4 regions of the Pantoea trifolii genome follow, and region 1 is predicted to be linked to each of the others. Evidence: predicted binding sites of a transcription regulator. Region 1 holds the regulator's gene; each other region holds the start of a gene.

What was found. The regulator PurR, encoded in region 1, represses purine synthesis genes. The targets are predictions, from matches to a motif close to CANGCAAACGTTTGCNTG.
Positions count from the first base shown of each region.
Region 2: serA (phosphoglycerate dehydrogenase) is a predicted target of PurR. The motif match lies at 2,204-2,221, and genes of this name have one in related genera.
Region 3: guaB (IMP dehydrogenase) is a predicted target of PurR. The motif match lies at 4,122-4,139, and genes of this name have one in related genera.
Region 4: purM (phosphoribosylformylglycinamidine cyclo-ligase) is a predicted target of PurR. The motif match lies at 2,385-2,402, and genes of this name have one in related genera.

Region 1 covers NZ_JANIET010000001.1:1,861,626-1,867,534, forward strand. Annotated here, with positions in the region: gene cfa (cyclopropane fatty acyl phospholipid synthase) at 1-164, opposite strand, end outside; gene punC (purine nucleoside transporter PunC) at 476-1,678, opposite strand; gene punR (DNA-binding transcriptional activator PunR) at 1,789-2,700, shown strand; gene purR (HTH-type transcriptional repressor PurR) at 2,697-3,722, opposite strand; gene cydH (cytochrome bd-I oxidase subunit CydH) at 3,997-4,086, shown strand; gene NQH49_RS08690 (C40 family peptidase) at 4,143-4,934, opposite strand; gene NQH49_RS08695 (Grx4 family monothiol glutaredoxin) at 5,299-5,634, shown strand; gene rnt (ribonuclease T) at 5,670-5,909, opposite strand, start outside.
Region 2 covers NZ_JANIET010000001.1:3,369,637-3,375,545, reverse strand. Annotated here, with positions in the region: gene NQH49_RS15630 (oxidative stress defense protein) at 1-236, shown strand, start outside; gene NQH49_RS15625 (LysR family transcriptional regulator ArgP) at 275-1,180, opposite strand; gene rpiA (ribose-5-phosphate isomerase RpiA) at 1,362-2,021, shown strand; gene serA (phosphoglycerate dehydrogenase) at 2,301-3,539, shown strand; gene NQH49_RS15610 (5-formyltetrahydrofolate cyclo-ligase) at 3,578-4,174, opposite strand; RNA gene ssrS (6S RNA) at 4,255-4,438, opposite strand; gene zapA (cell division protein ZapA) at 4,478-4,807, opposite strand; gene NQH49_RS15595 (YecA/YgfB family protein) at 4,978-5,559, shown strand; gene pepP (Xaa-Pro aminopeptidase) at 5,610-5,909, shown strand, end outside.
Region 3 covers NZ_JANIET010000001.1:3,054,364-3,060,272, reverse strand. Annotated here, with positions in the region: gene NQH49_RS14235 (glucose/quinate/shikimate family membrane-bound PQQ-dependent dehydrogenase) at 1-898, shown strand, start outside; gene NQH49_RS14230 (con-10 family general stress protein) at 986-1,168, opposite strand; gene NQH49_RS14225 (protealysin inhibitor emfourin) at 1,272-1,598, opposite strand; gene NQH49_RS14220 (M4 family metallopeptidase) at 1,583-2,608, opposite strand; gene xseA (exodeoxyribonuclease VII large subunit) at 2,657-4,030, opposite strand; gene guaB (IMP dehydrogenase) at 4,200-5,666, shown strand; gene guaA (glutamine-hydrolyzing GMP synthase) at 5,739-5,909, shown strand, end outside.
Region 4 covers NZ_JANIET010000001.1:3,035,853-3,041,761, forward strand. Annotated here, with positions in the region: gene hda (DnaA inactivator Hda) at 1-162, opposite strand, end outside; gene uraA (uracil permease) at 256-1,539, opposite strand; gene upp (uracil phosphoribosyltransferase) at 1,608-2,234, opposite strand; gene purM (phosphoribosylformylglycinamidine cyclo-ligase) at 2,465-3,505, shown strand; gene purN (phosphoribosylglycinamide formyltransferase) at 3,502-4,140, shown strand; gene pstB (phosphate ABC transporter ATP-binding protein PstB) at 4,184-4,951, opposite strand; gene pstA (phosphate ABC transporter permease PstA) at 4,963-5,909, opposite strand, start outside.

The DNA of each region.
Region 1 (5,909 bases):
GATCCTTCCTCGAGAACGCGTTTAAAAAAATCTGGATGCTTTACCTGAATATCCCAGGGACGAGTGCCATTAACTGCAATATCAGCCCGCTCTAGCAGTTCATTGACGATCCGATACCAATGGTTTTCTTCAAGGCTCACTTCTTCTATAACAGATGAACTCATAGCTTCTCCATCACCTTCCGATCTGAACCTGAGAAAAAGAATAGCCAATTTCCCAAGACCTGTGAGAGAACTCACGGAAAATCCGTGCGCCAGAAATCCGACGTTGTACGACGTAGTACAGAGGTATGAATTTGAGCAGAAAAGTGGGTCGCCGCACCGGATAATGTGCAGACGCCATCCCGCGACAGGGTCGCTAAAGGTATTACATTTATATTATTGATTTAATACAGAATTACTGACCCACAGAGTATATGCTCACGTGGGTCAATATTCAACGGGTTATCGTTAGTTTGCTAACGAAAAGCGCTGGCTTAGAGATTATCTTCGCAGGGACGGGAAGTGTGGGCAATATCACTTTGTGCGTTTACCGTTCGCTGGCAGACAAAGCCCACCCACGCCAGTACCACAGTAGCGACCATCACTAACGTGGTGTTGAACAGCGCCTGTTCAAGGCCGGCGGAGACCAGCAGGCTGGCTACAAAGCACAATCCTAACTGGAATAAGTTCTGTAATCCTGCGGCTTTACCGGTGGCGTGCGGGAAGTGCGCTAATGCTCTGGCAACCACAATTGGATAGATCGCGCCATTGGCCAGCGCCATGCCGCAGAAAGGCATCAACAGCACAAACAGCGGCGCTGATGGCATCAGGGCGATGACAAACAAACTCAGGATGCTCAGGCTATACAGCACCAGCAACCACGGCAGCAGTTGCGCGCCCTGATAGCGATTTAACAGCGTGCGGCAGCCAAAGCCACCAATCAGAAACGCAATGGTCTGCGGAATATAGCTCAGGCCAATATCACCCGGCGTCAGGCCAGCAGCGGCGAGAATGAAAGGTGAGCCTGTCAGCCAGGCGAAAAAGCTCGCCGAACAGGCCGAGTAGATCAAGACGTTACCGCTGTAAACGCGAGTACCCAGCAAGGTCAACCAGCCGGGTTGTTTACCTGACGCCACTTTCTCGCGCTTAGGCGAGGTTAACTGCAGCGTACCCATCAGTAGCACCACGGCAACCAGCGTTAGTGTGATAAAGATGCTGCGCCAGTGGAAGTGGCCGATAAGCCAGGCGCCGAGCAGCGGTGCCAGCGCCGGAGACAGCGCAACCAGCGGCATAATCGTGGCAAACACTTTATTGGCTTTGGCTTTTGGATAGTGATCCACCACCAGCGCCTGCCAGCTTACGGCAGCCGCACAGACACCAATTGCCTGCACAAAACGCAGTGCCAGCATCAGGCGCACATCGGTCACCCAAAGCATCCCCAGACAACCAAGGGCGAAGATGGCTAACCCCGCTAGCAAAATCGGTTTACGCCCGTAACGATCCGACAGCGGCCCCCAAAAAACCTGGGCACAGGCGAAACCGCCGAGAAACAGACTCAGGCTGGCGCTGATGGTGCCAGGTGCGCTAGCGAAATCACGCTGCATATCGCCAAAGGCGGGTAAATACATATCCGTGGCAAGAAAGCCGAGCATGCTGAGCACGGCGAGATAAGGCATAAATGCTTTAGACGACAACATGTTGATTCTCTTTTGGGCAGGTTGAACGCCGGGGAGTGTAAAAGGATGCAACGCGCTTTGTGAAACGCTAATATTTGCATAGTGCTGTTAAATTTTTTGAAGGCAAAATTATGTGGTCAGAATATGCGCTTGAAGTGGTAGATGCGGTGGCGCGCACCGGCAGTTTTAGTGCGGCCGCGCAGGAGCTGCATCGCGTGCCTTCTGCCGTCAGCTATACCGTGCGACAGCTGGAAAGCTGGCTGGCGGTGCCGCTGTTTGAGCGCCAGCACCGCGAAGTGGTGATGACACCGGCGGGCGAGCATTTTGTACGCGAAGGGCGATCTGTTATCAAAAAAATGCTGGCAACCCGTCGACAGTGTCAGCAACTGGCGAATGGCTGGCGTGGGGAGCTAAGTATCGCGGTTGACTGCATTGTTAAACCGCAGCGCACGCGGCAGTTAGTGAAGGATTTCTATCGCCATTTTCCCGATATGGAGCTGATTATCAGCTACGAAGTGTTCAACGGCGTATGGGATGCGTTGGCTGATGGCCGGGTTGATGTGGCGATTGGCGCGACCCAGGCGATCCCGGTGGGTGGACGTTTTGCCTTTCAGGATATGGGCGCGCTGAACTGGCGCTGTGTGGTGAGTCCCGACCATCCGCTGGTCAACAGCACGGAACTGGATGATGAAACCTTGCGGGCGTGGCCATCGCTGGTGCTGGAAGATACCTCGCGTGCGTTGCCGCGCCGTATGACGTGGACGCTGGATAATCAGCGGCGGTTGGTAGTGCCAGAGTGGGAAACCGGGATGGATTGTTTGCTGGCAGGATTGTGCGTCGGAATGGTGCCGGGCCATTTGGCGCGTCCACTGCTGGACAGCCATAAACTGGTTGAACTGGCGCTGCCGCAGGCTTTTCCGGACAGCCCGTGCTGCGTTAGCTGGTCAGAACAGCGCGCGTCACCGGCGCTGGCGTGGTTACTGGCTTATCTCGGGGATGCCGAAACGCTGAACCACGAATGGCTCAGCGAAGTGTCGGCTTAGCGGCGATAGTCGCGGAACGGACCGTACGCCACCGAACGGCGTTCAATTAGCGTTGGCTGGACTTCGATTGTTTGCGGATCTTCGCGCTTGCTGGTGATGCGATCCAGCAGCATTTCCAGCGCTTTTTCACCCAGTTCGGCTTTCGGCTGGTGCACGGTGGTCAGCGCTGGGGTGAAATAGCGCGCGTTGCGCACGTTATCGTAGCCAATGACTGAGATATCCTGCGGTACGCGCAAGCCCATCTCATCAGCGGCGCAAATCGCGCCCATCGCCATGATATCGCCACCGCAGAACACCGCGGTTGGACGCTGTTTCTGATTTAAAATCTGCTGCATCGCCTGATAGCCCGATTCAGGTTCAAAGTCGCCCTGAACCACCCATTCCGGACGCACCGTAATGCCCGCTTCGCTCATCGCCTGCAGGAAGCCAGCGTGACGTCCGCCGCCGGTGTTGCGCTCCATCTGGCCTGGAATGGCACCGATATCGCGATGGCCGCGTTCGATCAGATAACGCCCGGCGAGATAACCGCCCTGAAACGCATTGTCCTGCACGGTATCGGTGAAATCACCGCGTGACGCGCCCCAATCCATCACCACCATGGGGATATTGCGGTTCTCTTCCAGCATCTGCAGCAAATCGTCTGGATATTCCGAACACATCACCAGCAATCCATCGACGCGCTTTTGCGCCATCATCGACAGGTAAGCGCGCTGCTTTTGCAGATCGTTGTGCGCATTGCCGAGAATCAGCGTATAGCCGCGTTCGAAACACCGGTTCTCCACCGCTTCGATAATTTCAGCGAAGTAGGGCGCTTCGCTGGAGGTCGCCAGCAGACCCAAGGTTTTGGTGTGATTAACTTTGAGACTACGCGCCACGGCACTGGGCGAGTAGTGTAATTCTTTGATCGCTTCCCATACGGCGTTACGCGTCTCTTCCGCAACGAAACGCGTTTTGTTGATGACATGCGAAACCGTGGTGGTTGAGACACCCGCGCGTTTTGCGACATCTTTAATTGTTGCCATGAAAATGGTACTCCTGGGCTTATCGCAACTTACTGATAAGTATATTGTTAAACGTTTGCGTCTGCTAATGCTTTTACAGCCCAAAAAAGCGGGCAAAACGGTGTGTTTTAGCAGGCGAAATCACTTCATCACGCTGTTGATACAGGATGCGCAAAATCTGTTGCGCAACGAAAGGCGGCGATTCTAGCAAGCTGATGCGTATAAAACGAGATTTTTGCCCATTGCTGTGCGAAAATCGCTTTAACCCTAATAATTGTGTGACTAAGGAGTTGTGATGAATACCGACCTGAAACTGGCGCTAATGACCACTGTTGGCGCACTGTTGATGATTATCGCCTTCAGCTTTACCGCGATCATGCATTAACAAAAAAGCCGGAGCTGAGAACAGCATCCGGCTTTTTTATGATTGTTGCGCAACAACTAGCGAATAGTTTTTGGCGTCATCATGCGACGCGCGCCCACATAGTGTTTCTGCCAGTAATCCTCACCCAATGCGCTGATCTGAATATCTTTGCCGGTACGCGGCGACTGAATGAATTTCCCGTTGCCGAGATACACGCCCACATGATCGGCAGTGCCGCGATTATTGATGCGGAAGAACACCAAATCGCCTTTCTCGAGCATTTCACGTTTAATCGGTGCCGCATCGCGCAGGTGATACATCTCATTAGCGGTGCGTGGCAGTTTGAATTTCACCAGATCTTTATAGGCGTACCACACTAAGCCGCTGCAGTCGAAACCGGTATGTGGCGAAGCACCGCCCCATTGATAGGGTTTGCCGAGTTGGCCCATCAATTTGGTCATCGCCGTTTCACGCGCCTTTTGATAACGCTGGCGGTGCGCCTTACTCATTTTGATGCCGGTCAGCGCTAACGCTTCATCATCGACGGCGATCTCAGGTGTTTTCTTCGCTAAACGTTGATGACCGTATTTCTTAGCAGAAAGTTTCAGCGGGGATTTTTTGCTGGTGGTCTTGTGCAGCGCGGTTTCTGTTTTGGTCTGTTTTTTGAGTTTGAATTTTTGAACAGCAGTCAGGCGCGATTTTTTGGTGGTGGTTTTCACCGGGCGTCGTTTGCGGCGCTCGTCTTCACGTGCGCTCTTTTTCTCTGCTTTAAGCGAACTGGCATTAACGGGCGCATGCGGAGATGCAGCAGCCACATTAAAAAACAGTTGGGCGAAAGCCAGTATGAAAAGCGTAATTAGTAGACGCATAATCCGGTTACAGGTTAAGCAGGCTGAATGAAAGCAGACTGCGGCAAAGTGAGAGAAATCTGATCAAGTGACCAGCGCCGAGGCAATTCTAATCCACTTTTTTTCCAAAAGGTAAGGCCTTTTTCCATTAATATGTTACCAGATTGATTCTGTAGCAAAAATGAGCGATTTCAGCTGGTTAACGCAGCGAAACTATTGCTAATTATTAATTTATTAATGCCAATTAATGATATGAAAATGTTATTTGTCATGCGTTAACTTAACAAACATGGCGATTCGCCAGTGCAAACGCAAAATCCCGTTTTCAGTCCGGGAGCGAAATCGCTACAATAAACAAACACGAAGTAGAAGATTAAGGAAGGCAATAATGAGTACTGTTGAAAAAATTCAGCGTCAGATCGCAGAAAACCCGATTCTGCTGTACATGAAAGGTTCTCCGAAGCTGCCAAGCTGCGGTTTCTCGGCGCAAGCCGTGCAGGCGCTTTCTGCCTGTGGCGAGCGTTTCGCATACGTGGACATTCTGCAGAACCCGGATATTCGCGCTGAAATGCCAAAATACGCTAACTGGCCAACTTTCCCGCAGCTGTGGGTCGATGGCGAACTGGTCGGCGGCTGCGACATCATCGTTGAGATGTTCCAGCGCGGCGAACTTCAGCCACTGCTGAAAGAGACCGCTGAGAAGTATAAAGAAGCGGAATAATGCAGAAGGCCGACAAATGTCGGCCTTTTCTTTGCTTACTCGGCAGACGCCTCGTCTGCAGATTCTTCACTGAAAGCCAGCGGCCAGCCGCCCAGGCGTTTCCAGCGGTTCACCAACTCACAAAATAGCGTCGCGGTTTGCTCGGTGTCATACAGCGCCGAATGCGCTTGTGTGCTATCAAACTCCATTCCCGCCGCTTTGCAGGCTTTCGCCAACACGGTTTGCCCCAGCACTAAACCACTTAACGCTGCGGTATCAAAGGTGGCAAAAGGGTG
Region 2 (5,909 bases), 1.5 Mb from region 1:
TCGCAAATGCTACGCAGCAGGCCAATGCGCTGGCAGAAGGGTTTAACGCTAAGTTAGGTTCGGTTTACAGCATCCGCTATCACGTTGCGAACTACCAGCCGATGCCGATGGCGCGCATGTACAAAGCCGCCGCTGCACCCGCTGATACCACCGCGCAGCAAACTTACGAGCAGCAGAGCATTCACTTTGACGATCAGGTGGATGTGGTGTTCGAAATCAAACCGAATACACCGTAAGTTTGTATATCAGGTCGCCATTAATGGCGACCTGATCTTTACGCCGGCAACACATCCTGACGCAGCACGCGATGTCCGTGCGCAATCAGCGCATCGGTGACGCTGCGCATCAAGCGGCTTTCCGGCGCAAACCGGTGCCAGTACAGCATACGACGCTGATACAGGCCTGGCGTCAAATCCACCAGCTCACCTTGCGCCAGCTCGCGCTCAATCTGCAGATGCGGAATCATACAGCACACCGAACCCTGACGCGCCAGCTGCACAAAGGCTTCTGACGAGTTAACGATATGGCAGGGCACGCTGCCCGGCGACAGGTCAAAATTCTGCTGTAAAAACGCCTGATGCATATCATCCAGATGATCAAACGCCACCGCCGGCGCTTTCAGTAGCGCAGAGCGCGTCACGCCATTTGGGAAGTAACGTGCAGCAAAATCAGGCGAGGCGCAGAACAGATAATCGAGCGCGCCCAATTGATCCACTAAGCAGCTGGGCAGCGGCTGCGGCTGAATACTCACCGCGCCGACCACTTCACCACGACGCAGACGTTCCTGCGTGCGGGTTTCATCTTCTACCTGCAAATTCAGGCGCACCGGCGAATCGGCCAGTACATCTTTCAGCGCGGGCAGCAGCCAGGTTGCCAGACTGTCGGCGTTGACCGCCAGCGACAGCAACAGCGGCGTGGTTCCACCGTTGTCATCACCCAGCCACTCCTCTTCCAGCAGTTCAACCTGATGTAACAACGCCAGTAATTTTTGTCCCTGCTCGGTCGGACGCGGCGGCACGGTGCGCACCAGCAGCGGCTGACCAAATAAATTTTCCAGCTGTTTAATTCGCTGTGAAACCGCAGATTGGGTAATGCAGAGTTTTTGTGCCGCACGCTCAAAGCCGCGCTCGCGAATCACAGCATCCAGCGCCTGAAGCGTTCGATAATCCGGGCGTTTCATTATTGTTCTCTCTCGTTCAGGGTGGACGTTACTATGCCATAAAACTGTCAAATTGTGCTGCGGCGCATTTTTGCGGGCTGGCTTCCAAAGCGTTAAATCGGCTGTCTAACAGTCGCGCTTTTTCACAGCGCCTTGTTTTATACTACGCGCACTTCGATGTCGCACAGGTTTTAAACATACTATGACCCAGGATGAACTGAAAAAAGCGGTAGGTTGGGCAGCCCTTCAGTACGTAGAGCCCGGCACCATTGTCGGCGTAGGGACCGGATCAACGGCAGCGCATTTCATTGATGCACTCGGCACCATGAAGAATCAGATTGAAGGTGCGGTTTCCAGCTCGGAAGCCTCGACAGAGAAACTGAAAGCGTTAGGTATTCACGTCTTCGATCTCAACGAAATTGATGAGCTGTCGGTTTACGTCGATGGCGCCGATGAAATCAATCCGCAGATGCAGATGATCAAAGGCGGTGGCGCAGCGCTGACGCGAGAGAAAATCGTTGCGGCGGTGGCGAAGAAATTCATCTGCATTGCCGATGCATCGAAAGAAGTCGATGTGCTGGGCAATTTCCCGCTGCCGGTTGAAGTGATTCCGATGGCGCGTTCTTATGTGGCGCGTGAACTGGTTAAACTCGGCGGCTTGCCGGAGTATCGCCAGAACGTCATTACCGACAACGGCAACATTATTCTCGACGTGCATAATCTGCGAATTCTCGACCCCATCGAACTGGAAAAAACCATCAACGCGCTGCCTGGCGTGGTGACCGTTGGCCTGTTTGCAGGACGTGGCGCCGATGTCGCGCTGATTGGCACCGCCGACGGCGTGAAAACCATCGTAAAATGATCTGTCCGGCGCGCGTCATGCGCCGGTTATTTCCATCCGCAAAACATCTTTTCTCGCCAGGCTGAAATTTGGTGACTTATGTCACAAAAGATTCATCAGCAGTGAGTTCGTACTTCGTCCACTCAGGATGTCACGATTTTGTACGGCATTGTGCTGTCTCCGCGTGGGCGCGTGCTGGCTCCCAGGCAATCGTTTGTATTGCTGCGCACGAAATTTTTGATATTTTGACAGAAGGCTACCTTATGGTAGTCCTCATTGAATTCTGAATAGGGTCGGGAAATGGCAAAGGTATCACTGGAAAAAGACAAGATTAAGTTCCTGCTGGTGGAAGGCGTTCACCAGAGTGCGCTGGAAAACCTGCGTGCAGCAGGCTACACCAACATCGAGTTTCACAAAGGGGCGCTGGATGCGGAGTCGCTGAAATCCTCCATCCGCGATGCGCACTTCATTGGTATCCGTTCCCGTACCCAACTGACCGAAGAGATCTTCGCTGCCGCAGAAAAGCTGGTGGCAGTCGGCTGTTTCTGTATCGGTACCAACCAGGTTGATCTCGGTGCTGCGGCGAAACGCGGCGTGCCGGTGTTCAACGCACCGTTCTCCAACACCCGTTCAGTGGCTGAGTTGGTGATTGGCGAAATGTTGCTGATGCTGCGTGGCATTCCGGAAGCTAACGCCAAAGCGCACCGTGGCATCTGGAATAAAGTCGCCAACGGTTCGTTCGAAGCACGCGGCAAAAAACTGGGTATCATCGGCTACGGCCACATCGGCATGCAACTGGGTGTGCTGGCAGAAAGCCTCGGTATGCACGTGTTCTTTTACGATATCGAAAGCAAGCTGCCGCTGGGTAATGCGACGCAGGTGCGTCATCTCTCCGATCTGCTCAACATGAGCGACGTGGTGAGCCTGCACGTTCCTGAAACCCAGTCGACCCAGAACATGATTGGTGCCGAAGAGTTGGCGCTGATGAAGCCAGGCGCGCTGCTGATCAACGCTGCACGTGGTACCGTGATTGATATTCCGGCGCTGTGCGATGCACTGGCGAACAAACATCTGTCCGGTGCCGCCATCGACGTGTTCCCGGTTGAACCTGCCACCAACAGCGACCCGTTCAACTCACCGTTGTGCGAGTTTGATAACGTGATTCTGACGCCGCACATTGGTGGTTCAACACAGGAAGCGCAGGAAAATATCGGTATCGAAGTGGCTGGCAAGCTGGCGAAGTATTCGGATAACGGTTCTACGCTGTCTGCGGTTAACTTCCCGGAAGTCTCGCTGCCAATGCATGCAGCGAGCGCGAGCCGTTTGTTGCACATCCACGAAAACCGTCCAGGCGTATTGACGGCCATCAACCTGATCTTTGCCGAGCAGGGTATCAACATCGCGGCTCAGTATCTGCAAACTACGCCGGTGATGGGTTATGTGGTGATTGATATCGATGCGGAAAAAGATGTAGCGGATAAAGCGCTGCAGGCGATGAAGGCGATTCCAGGCACCATCCGCGCCCGTCTGCTGTACTGATTAATCAGGGCGCCATCGGCGCCCTTTGTTTTCCCTGTTTACGCTTCCCATTGCCACAGTTTCGATGGCGTCAGTATCGCGGGTAGCGGCACATCCCATGCAGCGACTGGCAGCGCTTCTACGCGCTGGCAATCATGTGCGATTCCCACCGGAAGAAAACCATGCTGCTGCCAGTGTTGCAGCGTGCGATCGTAAAATCCGCCGCCCATTCCCAAACGTTGACCCGCATGGTCAAACGCCACCAGCGGCACCAGCATCACATCGAGTTGATCCAGCGTTGCCAGTTGTGTGATATCCAACGGCGGTTCCGGGATGCGAAGTTTATTTGGCATGAGTGAAGTTTCTGGCGTGTAACGGATAAACAGCAGATTGCCCGGCGAGAAGGGATGAAGCACCGGTAAATAGACCTGTTTTTTTTGCTGCCACAGTTTGGCGATCAGCGGGCGGGTATTGATCTCTCCATCGACAGACAAAAACAGCGCAATGCGTTGAGCATTAGCGATCGGCGCAATGTTGATGGCGTGTTCAGCCAACTGATCGGCGGCCTGTTCTTGCTGTTCAGATGTGAGATTACGGCGCAAATGGCGCACATGCTGTCGGATGTCTTGACGGTCGATAAGTGAGGGCGCTGACATGATATCTAAATCCCCGGAATAATCGCTTCTTAAAAGCGATTATATCATGCGAACCGGGGAATCAGACTTGCTACTAAATGGAGATCTCCGAGATGCCGCCGCAGGCTGTAACCCTTGAACCCTTGGTTCAAGGTGAACATGCCGTCACAACTATTAGGCTTCTCGGACGGACCGAGCATGCGCACAAATTGTGGAGCGTCACATTCTGTTGGTATGAAATATCGGCTCAGGGGACTGGCCCGCTTGCAAACATCTCAGAGAAAATTTACTTCACCGTCACTCTAGCACGAGGACCATGAAGTGTTATTCAAAATTAGGGCCCTGGCGGTCAGTTATGCGACCTTGCTCTACTAACGCTTGTTCAATGGTCTGTTGCAGCATGCGGATACGTTGTTCCATGTTTGCTGCATAGTCGCGCGTCTTACCTTTCTCTTGTGCCAACTCGTGGCAGATGTTTAACGCGGCGATGAACACCAGCTGCTCTGTATTGGTGACTCTAGTGCGAACTTTTAAATCTTGCAACCGTTGATTGAGATCCTCTGCGGCCAGATTCAGCGCATCTTGCTGTTCAGGCGGGCAATTCACTCTTAACGAACGACCAAAAATTTGAATATCTACTGGTTGTGCAGACATGCCACCATCCTAACTGATTACTTCGATCGCATCTCCCTTACCGGTCAATGGGTTGGGAGGTGCGAAACTATATATACCCGAGTTATAAGTTACAACCCCTTTTCTGGAAACCCAGAGGCACCTGGTGGTAGCATAACACGAACTTATTCCGCCAACGACGACCAAAGCTTATGTCTTTACAGAACGCAACGCCTAGTTACAACGCGCTGGCCGCGGCCCTTTCACAGCAGGGCGTGGGCATGACGCCAGCCGAAATGCATGGTCTTCTTTCCGGGATTCTGTGCGGCGGCAATCAGGATACCAGCTGGAAAACCATGGTTCACGATCTCACCAACGAAGGCATGGCGTTTTCGCAGAGTCTGTCTCAGCCGTTGCAAGCGCTGCATGAAAGCCTGGCGACCACGCTGGAAGATGAAGGCTTTATGTTCCAGCTGATGTTGCCGGAAGATGATGACATCACGGTATTCGATCGCGCGGATGCGCTGGCCGGTTGGGTCAACCACTTCCTGCTCGGTTTGGGCGTCACTCAGCCTAAGCTGGAGAAAGTGACCGGTGAAACCGGCGAAGCGATTGACGATCTGCGCACTATTGCACAGCTCGGCTATGACGAAGATGAAGATCAGGAAGAGCTGGAGCAGTCGCTTGAAGAGGTGATTGAATACGTGCGCGTTGCCGCTCTGCTGTGCCATGACACCTTCACGCGTCAGCATCAGCCAACCGCACCAGAAGTACAGAAACCTACGTTACACTAAGCGCGTCAATGCGGGTGCGTTGTGGCCCGTCTTCAACAGGGAGTGCAAACATGATTACCTTGGATACGTTTCAACAACGTCGTCAGGCGTTGATTGCCCGCATGGCGCCAGGCAGCGCGGCATTGATTTTTGCTGCACCTGAAGTGACGCGCAGCAACGACACCGAATACAACTTTCGGCAAAACAGTGACTTCTGGTACTTCACCGGTTTTAACGAACCGCAGGCGCTGCTGGTATTGATCAAAAGCGATGACAAGCACAATCACAGCGTGCTGTTCAATCGCGTGCGTGACCTGACGGCCGAAATCTGGTTTGGTCGCCGCCTTGGTCAGGATGCCGCACCGGCAAAA
Region 3 (5,909 bases), 1.2 Mb from region 1:
GGTGCTGGATCGCCTGACCGGCAAGCCTTTGACCAAAGTTGAAGAGCTGCCGATGCCGCAGGGTCACATCCCGAACGAGCAGTACACCAAAACTCAGCCGCACTCTGTGGAAATGCCAAATATCGGCAACCAGAAAATGACGGAGTCGGATATGTGGGGTGCAACACCGTTTGATCAGCTGGCGTGCCGTATTGCCTTTAAAGGCATGCGTTACGATGGTCTGTTCACCGTGCCGGATACCGATAAATCCCTCAGCTTCCCAGGTTCACTGGGCGGTATGAACTGGGGCGGTATCTCGTTTGACCCGAACAACCAGTACATGTTCGTTAACGATATGCGTCTGGGTCTGTGGGTACAGATGATTCCACAAGACACCAGCAAAACGGCGGCCAGCAACGGTGGTGAAGCTATCAACACCGGTATGGGTGCGGTTCCGCTGAAAGGCACACCGTACGCGGTGAACAAAAACCGCTTCATGTCGCCGCTGGGCATTCCGTGCCAGGCTCCGCCGTTCGGTACGCTGTCAGCGATTGACATGAAAACCCGTCAGATCGTGTGGCAGGTGCCGGTGGGTACGGTAGAAGATACCGGTCCGTTTGGTATCAAAATGCGCGCGAAAATGCCAATTGGTATGCCGACCTTAGGCGGCACGCTGGCAACGCAGGGTGGCCTGGTGTTCATCGCGGGTACGCAGGATTACTATCTGCGCGCTTTCGATAGCTCAACCGGTAAAGAAGTGTGGAAAGCACGTCTGCCAGTCGGCAGCCAGGGCGGTCCAATCAGCTATGTTTCGCCGAAAACCGGCAAACAGTACATCCTGATCTCCGCAGGCGGTGCACGTCAGTCGCCAGACCGTGGTGATTACGTGATTGCTTACGCGCTGCCAGACAGCAAGTAAGTTAAAAAAGGAGAAAGGCCGACATCATGATGTCGGCCTTTTTTTTATCACCCTCCGTGGCACATCTCTTCCTTTAAGGCACCTTAATTACTGCTGCTTAGAAGGGCGACGGCTTTTTTGACCTCCTTTTCTTCCAGCTTCCCTGGCTCTTTCAGGATCGTTTCTGAAATTACCCCCACTGACTTTGCCGCCAGCGCTACCGGCTTCCCTGGCGCGCTCCGGGTCCTCTGCAAAGTTCCCGGCACCACCTCGTTGCTTTTTTTGTGTCATAGCAGAGACCTCATCTAAGGGTGTTTTCTTCGACGTGGACTAGCTAGCCACATAATGAGTATAGTCAATCAGTTACGCTCTGCCTTGAGAGATCTCCTATAACCTATTCACCGTCTCGCCACAGCGATTGCAGCTCGGGGGGCGCCAGTTGTTCGGGAATTAAAATCACGAAACTTCCCGCTTCACGATGTGTGGTGTAAGAGATTTGAATGCGGTAGTAGCGCTGATCGCCACGACCGACATTTGCCGCCTGATCTTCCGTTTCCCCCAAGGGCATTGCTTGTTCCAGTACTTCGCAGACGCGCTGCTTTTGCGGTTCCGGCAGTTCCGCCAGCGCAAAGCGCCGTTCGCCGCGCAGTTTAGGGATAAAAGCGATTCCGCCTTCCCGCGCCAGCTCGATGATTGCGTCATCGGTCAGTTGGATGTCCATGTTACGCCTACCTGCTGCCAGGCGGATTGGATCTTTTCCGCCACTGAGCTGTTGAATCGTTGATTGGCGTGCTGCACGGTAAAGCGCGCAAAGGTGCTGAAATCGGCATCCTGTGGCAGCGTTTCGTCGCACAGCGTGTCGTACCAGGCTTGACCGGCCTGTTCCCACGCAAAGCCGCCCAGCGCTTTAGCGGCGAGGTAAAAAGCGCGATTGGGAATGCCGGAATTGAGGTGCACGCCGCCGTTGTCGTCACGCGTTTCGATATAGTGCGCCATATCGGCCGGTTGCGGATCTTTACCCAGCACAGGATCATCGTAGGCCGTTCCCGGTGACGACATCGAGCGCAATCCGCGCCCGTTGATGCCCTGCGCCAGTAACCCTTCGCCGATAATCCAGTCGGCCTGATCGGCGCTCTGCTTGAGGTGAAATTGCTTCACCAGCGAACCAAACACGTCAGACATCGATTCATTCAGCGCGCCTGCCTGCTGGAAATAGATCAATCCCGCTTCGGTTTCTGTCACGCCGTGCGTCAGCTCGTGCGCCACCACATCCAGCGCGATAGTGAAGCGATTGAAAATCTCGCCGTCACCGTCACCAAACACCATCTGCTGCCCGTTCCAGAAGGCGTTCTGATACTCCTTGCCGTAATGCACGGTGCCATCGAGCTTGAGGCCTTTATTGTCCAGCGAGTTGCGTTGGTAGATTTGCCAGAAGAAATCGTGGGTAATGCCGAGATAGTTCCAGGCTTCTTCGGCTGCAACATCACCATTTCCCGGCTGGCCTTCTTCGCGCACCAACGTGCCGGGCAGATTTTGCGTTCCTTCGGCGTCATAGATAGCACGCAGCACCGTGCCTGGCTGAGCGGTGGCGGTGCTTGCTGGTTTAGCGTTATGTTCGCCCATCAAGTGCTGGACGTGGGTGAGGGTGCGGCGCGCGTAGTCTTGTTGCGCGCCGGAGCAGTTATCAATGATATTGCGCAGAATGTAGGGAGGAATAACGCTGTAAGACATAAAAAACTCCTGGCCATTGAGGTACATGCCAGAAGTATAGTTTTCCCGCTATGAACGCGCTTTGCGGCTCCGGGATTTCTGCGGTTCGAGTGCGGTAACCTGGCTTTCCACCCAGCCATCGTCCAGCCGGGTGCGCAGCAAGTCGCCTTTGCTCAGCTGTTGGGTTTTCTTCACCACCTGACCTTGGGTGTCGGTGGTGACGCTGAAGCCACGCGCCAGCGTCGCCAGCGGGCTCACGCCTTCCAGCTGTGCCGCCAGCGTGCCAAAGCGCTGACGATTGTGATTGAGCTGCTTCTCCATGCCCTGCTGTAAGCGATAGTGCCATTGCTGGAGCTGCTGCTGAGCGCGCAGAATACGTCCCTGCGGCTGCTGGGCATTGAGGCGTTGCAGCAGGCGATCCTGCTGACGGTTGGCCACCCGCAGGCGCTGATCCATCGCTTCACCGAGACGGCGCTGCAGCTGAAATAACGCGGTTTGCTGGCGTGCCAGACGCAGCTGTGGATGCTGCTGCTGCAAGCGGTGCTGAATGCGCGTGAAACGACGCTGCTGCTGAGCCAGATAGAAATCCATCGCCATCTCCATGCGCTGCTGCTGCGACTGCAAACGGCGCAACAGTTCAAGCTGATTACGGCTCACCAATTCTGCCGCAGCAGACGGCGTCGGCGCACGTAAATCCGCTACGAAGTCAGCGATAGTGACATCGGTTTCATGCCCAACGGCGCTGACAATCGGCAGGCGGCTGGCAAAAATCGCCCGCGCCACACGCTCGTCATTGAAGCTCCACAAATCTTCCAGTGAACCGCCGCCACGACCGACAATCAGCACGTCACACTCATCGCGCTGGTTAGCCAGCTCAATGGCACGCACAATACCAGCCGGCGCATCCACGCCTTGCACCGCGGTGGGATAGATAATCACCGGCAGTGAAGGATCGCGTCGATGCAGCACGCGCAGCACGTCGTGCAGCGCCGCGCCGGTGGCGGAGGTAATCACGCCCACCTGACGCGCCGGATCCGGCAGCGGCTGTTTAAACTGTTGATCGAATAAGCCTTCCGCGGCTAAACGCGCTTTCAGCTGTTCAAATTGCTGCTGCAGCAAGCCTTCACCGGCCGGATGCATGCTTTCGATAATCAGCTGATAATCGCCGCGCGGCTCATACAGCGTGATGCTGGCGCGCACTAACACTTGCTGGCCATGTTGAGGACGGAAGGTGACGCGACGATTGCTGTTGCGGAACATTGCGCAGCGCACTTGTGCGCCATCATCCTTCAACGTGAAGTACCAATGACCGGAAGAGGGCTGAGTGAAATTTGAAATTTCAGCGCTGAGCCACACCAGGCCCATCTCATTTTCCAGTAGTTGGCGCACCGTGGTGTTCAGGCGGCTGACGGTAAAAATATTGGCGGTTGGCGGTAGCGACATGTGATGTAGATCAAATTTTAAATCAGAGGGTTAATCAACTGATACTACATTGCTTGCCCCGAGGATCAAGACATTTTCTGAAAAAACACTGGAGGCAATCGGTTTCGGCCTGTATAATGCCGCGGCAATATTTTATCTGTTTTAATCGCCCCCAGGTGGAGATATTGCAATGTTAAGAATCGCTAAAGAAGCCCTCACATTTGACGACGTTCTGCTCGTTCCCGCTCACTCCACTGTCTTACCAAACACCGCTGATCTCAGCACTCAACTGACGAAAAACATCCGTCTTAACATCCCAATGCTCTCTGCTGCCATGGACACCGTGACCGAAGCCGGTCTGGCCATTGCACTGGCGCAGGAAGGGGGGTTGGGCTTTATTCACAAAAACATGTCAATTGAGCGCCAGGCAGACGAAGTTCGTAAGGTGAAAAAACACGAAAGCGGCGTAGTTACCGATCCGCAAACCGTGCTGCCAACCACCGCGCTGGCGGCGGTGAAAGAGCTGACCGAACGTAACGGTTTCGCCGGTTATCCGGTAGTGAACACCGAGAACGAGTTGGTGGGCATCATCACTGGCCGTGACGTGCGTTTTGTTACCGACCTGACGTTGCCGGTTTCTGCGGTGATGACCCCGAAGGAGCGTCTGGTCACGGTGAAAGAGGGTGAAGCCCGCGAAGTTGTGCTGCACAAAATGCACGAGAAGCGTGTTGAGAAAGCGCTGGTTGTTGATGACAGCTTCCACCTGCTGGGCATGATCACCGTTAAAGATTTCCAGAAAGCCGAACGTAAACCTAACGCCTGTAAAGATGCGGAAGGCCGCCTGCGCGTAGGCGCGGCGGTAGGTGCTGGTGCAGGCAACGAAGAGCGTGTCGATGCGCTGGTGGCTGCTGGCGTTGACGTGCTGCTGATTGACTCGTCACACGGTCATTCTGAAGGCGTGCTGCAGCGCATTCGTGAAACCCGTGCAAAATACCCGAACCTGGAAATCATTGGCGGCAACGTCGCTACCGGCGCAGGCGCACTGGCGCTGGCGCAGGCTGGCGTGAGCGCGGTGAAAGTGGGTATCGGCCCTGGCTCAATTTGCACCACGCGTATCGTTACCGGCGTTGGCGTTCCACAGATCACCGCGGTTTCTGATGCGGTTGCCGCGCTGGAAGGCACCGGCATTCCGGTTATCGCTGATGGCGGCATCCGCTTCTCTGGCGACATCGCTAAAGCGATTGCAGCAGGCGCAGCGGCCGTGATGGTTGGCTCGATGCTGGCCGGTACCGAAGAGTCTCCGGGCGAAATCGAGCTTTATCAAGGCCGTTCGTTCAAGTCTTATCGCGGTATGGGTTCATTGGGCGCGATGTCTAAAGGCTCTTCAGACCGTTACTTCCAGAGCGATAACGCCGCTGACAAACTGGTACCGGAAGGTATCGAAGGTCGCGTTGCCTATAAAGGCCGCCTGAAAGAGATCGTGCACCAGCAAATGGGCGGCCTGCGCTCTTGCATGGGCCTGACCGGTTGCCCAACCATCGACGATCTGCGTACCAAAGCGGAGTTCGTGCGCATCAGCGGCGCGGGCATCAACGAAAGCCACGTGCATGACGTGACCATCACCAAAGAGTCGCCAAACTACCGCATGGGTTCATAATCCCGTAAAATTTAGCGCCCGGCACTCGCCGGGCGCTTTTATTATTAAGTCCATCCCAATGGAAACGCCTCAATGACGACTGAAAATATTCATAAACATCGTATTTTGATCCTCGATTTTGGTTCTCAGTATACGCAGCTGGTTGCGCGCCGCGTGCGCGAACTGGGTGTTTACTGCGAGCTCTGGGCGTGGGATGTCACCGAAGAGCAAATTCGCCAGTTCAACCCGAACGGCATCATTCTC
Region 4 (5,909 bases), 1.2 Mb from region 1:
ACCGCCTTCGCGCGACCAGAAATAGAGATAGCTACCGTGTTGCTGAGAAAGTGCGCCTTGCAGCGCCGCCAGCAGAGACGTGTTTTCCCCCGGCCAGAAACTGGCGAAGGTTTCATCATCGGGTAAATAGAGTGGCAATGAGAGCTGTGCCGGCGTGTTCAGAAGTACCTCAACGGATGAGCGGGCAGAAAACCGCGCAAGTTTATCACGATCTTTGCCGGAGATGAACCGGGCTTCCCTGCCCGGCTTGCAGCCTTAACTTTCGCGCTTCTCTTCAGCGTCCAGCACCACTTCTTCCGGGCGTAATACGCTGATTAAACGGAAGATCAAAGCCAGGCCAACGCCAACGATGGTTGCCAGCGCCATGCCTTTCAGCTCGGCCGCGCCGATATGCACTTTGGCACCGCTCACGCCGATGATCAGGATCACCGAGGTCAGGATCAGGTTCTGCGCTTTGTTGTAATCCACTTTAGATTCGATTAGCACACGAATACCGGATGCGCCGATCACGCCGTACAACAGCAGCGATACGCCGCCCATCACCGGCACGGGAACCGCCTGAATCGCCGCCGCCAGTTTGCCGACGCAGGAGAGCAGAATGGCAAAGATCGCCGCGCCGCCAATTACCCAAGTGCTGTAAACGCGGGTAATCGCCATTACGCCGATGTTCTCGCCGTAAGTGGTGTTCGGCGTGGAGCCGAAGAAACCGGAGATCATGGTGGATAATCCGTTGGCGAACATCGAGCGGTGCAGGCCCGGATCGCGGATCAGATCTTTCTTCACGATGTTGGCGGTAACCACTAAGTGACCCACGTGCTCGGCAATCACCACCAGCGCGGCTGGCAGAATGGTCAGCATCGCCACCCACTCAAAACGCGGCGTGTAGAAGGTTGGCAGCGCAAACCACGGCGCATTTTCCACTGCGGTCCAGTCCACAATCCCCATCATGTAAGAGAGCGCATAGCCGACCAACACGCCGACTAAAATCGGGATGATGGCGAGGAAACCACGGAACAGCACCGAACCAAACACGGTAACCGCCAGCGTGACCATTGAGATGATCACGGTTTTGCTGTCTGGTGATGTGCCGTCAGCGGGCAGCAAACCGGCCATATTCGCCGCCACGCCCGCCAGTTCCAGACCGATAACCGCGACAATCGCGCCCATCGCCGCCGGTGGGAACATCACATCAAGCCAGCCGGTACCGGCTTTCTTGACGATCAGCGCCACAAGGCAGAACAGCAAACCGCAGAGAATAAAACCGCCCAGCGCCACTTCGTAACCCAGCGGCAACAGCAGCAGCACCGGCGAAATAAAGGCAAAACTCGAACCGAGATAAGCCGGGATTTTGCCCTTACAGATAAACAGATAGAGCAGTGTTCCAACGCCGTTAAACAGCAACACCGTGGCCGGGTTGATGTGGAACAGAATCGGCACCAGCACAGTTGCGCCAAACATGGCGAACAGATGCTGCAAGCTGAGTGGAATGGTTTGTAAAAGCGGTGGGCGTTCATTAACGCCGATTGCACGACGGGTCATATTTTTCGCTATCCCCATTGAATATTTTTAGACAAAAAAAAGCCGACTCTCTGGCCGGCTGGTTTCTTTTATTTGGTTCCGAAAATCTTGTCCCCGGCATCGCCGAGTCCAGGAATGATGTAGCCCTTCTCGTTCAATCCCTGATCGATAGATGCGGTGTAGAGCTCCACATCCGGATGCGCTTTCTCCAGCGCGGCAATACCTTCAGGCGCAGCTACCAGCACCAGCACTTTAATGCTGGTACAACCGGCTTTCTTCAGCAGATCGATGGTAGCGATCATTGAACCACCGGTTGCCAGCATCGGGTCGACCACCAGCGCCAGGCGCTCTTCAATGTTCGACACCAGCTTCTGGAAATACGGCACCGGCTCCAGCGTCTCTTCATCACGATACACGCCAACCACGCTGATGCGCGCGCTTGGCACGTGCTCGAGCACGCCTTCCATCATGCCGAGGCCAGCACGCAGAATCGGAACTACAGTGATTTTTTTACCTTTGATCTGATCGATTTCTACTGGACCGTTCCAGCCTTCGATCGTCACACGTTCGGTTTCCAAATCGGCGGTGGCTTCATAGGTCAGCAAGCTGCCCACTTCCGAGGCCAGCTCGCGGAAACGCTTGGTGCTGATATCATGCTCACGCATCAGGCCCAGTTTATGTTTGACCAGCGGGTGTTTGACTTCCACGATCTTCATGATTGTTCTCCCGGAATTGAGTTGAGCTAAAAAAAAATCGCCGGATTATACCGCCTTTTCGCCGCTGCGCCATATGTCATCGGTCAATAGCCTGCGTCATCTAAGGATTGGCGAAAATCTGAGGCGATGCAAAGGCAGCATGAGATGGGACTCGCAAACGTTTGCCTGCGCTGTTAGAATTGCCGCGCTTAATTTTTGCCACCAACCGCAACTCGCGTGGGGATTCCGCAGTGACCGACAAAACCTCTCTCAGCTACAAAGACGCCGGTGTTGATATCGATGCTGGTAACGATCTGGTTGACCGTATTAAAGGCGTAGTGAAAAAAACCCGCCGCCCGGAAGTTATGGGTGGATTGGGCGGATTCGGCGCGCTCTGTGCGCTGCCGCAGAAATACCGCGAGCCTGTGCTGGTCTCCGGAACCGATGGCGTCGGCACCAAGCTGCGTCTGGCTATGGATCTCAAACGTCATGACAGCATCGGCATCGATCTGGTCGCGATGTGTGTTAACGACCTGATTGTTCAGGGTGCTGAGCCGCTGTTCTTCCTCGATTATTACGCGACCGGCAAGCTGGATGTGGATACCGCTTCATCGGTCATCACCGGCATCGCCGAAGGTTGCTTGCAGTCGGGTTGTGCGCTGGTCGGCGGTGAAACCGCTGAAATGCCAGGCATGTACCACGGCGAAGATTACGACGTGGCGGGTTTCTGCGTCGGCGTGGTGGAAAAATCAGAAATCATTGACGGTTCGAAAGTGCAGGACGGCGACGTGCTGATCGCGCTGGGTTCCAGCGGCCCGCACTCGAACGGTTATTCTCTGGTGCGCAAGATTCTTGAAGTCAGCCAGACCGATCCGGCCACTAAACAGCTGGATGGCAAGTCACTGGCCGATCATCTGCTGGCGCCAACCCGTATCTATGTGAAAAACATCCTTCGCCTGATTGAACAGGTTGATGTGCATGCGATTTCGCATCTGACCGGCGGCGGCTTCTGGGAAAACATCCCGCGCGTGCTGCCAGACAACACCCAGGCGGTGCTGGAAGAGAGCAGCTGGCAGTGGCCTTCGGTGTTCAGCTGGTTGCAGCAGGCGGGCAACGTTAGCCGTCACGAAATGTACCGCACCTTCAACTGCGGCGTGGGCATGGTGATTGCGCTGAGCCCGGCAGAAGCCGATAAAGCGGTACAGCTGATGACCGACGCGGGCGAAAAAGCGTGGAAAATCGGTGTGATTAAAGCGTCTGATTCTGAAGAGCGTGTGGTTATCAATCCATGAAGAAACTGGTTGTACTGATCTCCGGCAACGGAAGCAATCTTCAGTCCATCCTCGACGCCTGCGCAAGCGGGCGTATCAACGGCAGCGTCGCTGCCGTTTTCAGTAATAAAGCCAGCGCCTATGGCTTAACGCGCGCGCAGGAAGCCAATGTCCCGCCGCATGCGTTAGCTGCCAGTGATTTTGCCGACCGCGAAGCCTTTGATTGCCAGCTAATGCAGGAGATTGATGCTTACGCGCCGGATCTGGTGGTGCTGGCCGGTTATATGCGCATCCTCAGCAGCGCTTTTGTCGCGCACTATCACGATCGTCTGGTGAATATTCATCCGTCGCTGTTGCCGAAATATCCGGGCTTGCACACGCATCGTCAGGCGCTGGAAAACGGCGACGAAGAGCATGGCACTTCAGTGCACTTTGTCACTGACGAGCTGGATGGCGGACCGATTATTTTGCAGGCGCGTGTGCCGGTGTTTGCAGGCGACAGCGAAGACGAGATCAGCGCGCGCGTGCAGCATCAGGAACACGCGATCTATCCGCTGGTGATCAGCTGGTTTGTTGATGGGCGTTTGCAGATGCGTGAAGGTAAAGCGTGGCTGGATGGGCAACCGTTGCCACCACAGGGATATGCACACGACTAACGTAGGGTCGCCATTCATGGCGACCTTCATCACGTCCGCACCATTAACCAAACCGTCCCGTAATGTAATCTTCGGTACGCCGCGCTTTTGGCGAGGTGAAGATGCGATCGGTTTCGTCAAACTCCACTAATTGTCCGTTATGCATAAACGCGGTGTAATCCGACACGCGTGCCGCCTGCTGCATATTGTGCGTCACTAACACCAGCGTGAAATGCTGCTTCAGCGTAGTCATCAACTCCTCGATCACCAGCGTTGAGATCGGATCAAGTGCCGAGGTGGGCTCATCCAGCAGCAACACTTCCGGCTCAATGGCGATGGCGCGCGCAATCACCAGGCGCTGCTGCTGGCCGTTAGAGAGCGTTAAGGCGTTCTGCCCCAGCTGATCTTTCACTTCGCCCCACAATGCCGCTGCACGCAGCGCACGTTCACAGGCTTCATTCAACACGCGACGATCTCGCACGCCCTGCAAACGCAGGCCGTAAACTACGTTTTCGTAAATCGATTTAGGAAACGGATTCGGCCGCTGGAACACCATGCCAATGCGGCGACGCAGCGCGGGAAGATCCTGATTTGCCTGCATCACCGCGTAATCATCCAGCAGAATCTCGCCTTCGATGCGGCAGCGATCGATTACATCATTCATGCGATTAAAGCAGCGCAGCAGCGTCGATTTGCCGCAGCCGGAAGGACCAATCAACGCCGTGATGCGGTTTTTCGGGATCTGCAGATCAATGTTATTCAGCGCCTGGCGTTCGCCATACCACAGCGACAGCTGATTAACGCGAAGGGCAATGTCGTAGTCGGGCGTCATCAGAAACCTTTTTAGTGCGTCATAAGCCGGTAACGCTCACGCAGCCGATGGCGCAGCGCCATCGCCAGCAGATTGAGCGACAGGATGATCACCACCAGCAGCAAAGCGGTGGCGTAAACCAGCGGTCGATCAGCATCGATATTGGGGCTCTGGAACGCCAAATCGTAGATCTGAAAACCGAGGTGCATGAATTTACGATCGAGGTGCAAATAAGGGAACACCGCATCAACCGGCAGCTCTGGCACCATCTTCACCACGCCCACCAGCATCAGCGGCGCGGTTTCTCCAGCCGCACGCGCCACCGCCAGAATCAGGCCGGTAAGCATGGCCGGTACCGCCAACGGCAGCACCACGCGCCACAGCGTTTCCGCCTGGGTTGCGCCCAGCGCCAGCGATCCCTGACGCAGATTATCCGGAATGCGCGACAATCCCTCTTCGGTCGCAACAATCACCACCGGCAGCGTCAGCAGCGCCAGCGTCAGCGCCGCCCACAGCAAGCCCGGCGTACCAAAAGTCGGATTGGGTAAGGCGCTGGAGAAGAACAGCTGGTCGATGGTGCCACCAATCAGCCAGACAAAGAAACCGAGGCCAAACACGCCATAAACGATCGACGGCACGCCCGCGAGATTCACCACCGCGATGCGCACCAGCCGCGTCAGCGCATTGCGTCCAGCGTATTCGTGCAACCACACCGCAGCGATGACGCCGAGCGGCATGACGATGATCGACATCAACAGCACCATCAGCACAGTGCCAAAAATTGCCGGAAACGCCCCGCTTTCGCCGCCACCGGAAGTCGGTGAATCGCTGACGAATTGCCAAATCTGGCTGAAGAAGTGCAGCGTTTTGTTGGTTAAGGTCATGGCATTCGGATACCACGCATCCACCACCTGCGCCAGCGGGATGGTGTGATCCACGCCGTTCACATCGCGCAGCACCAGCGTATCGCGCTGACTTT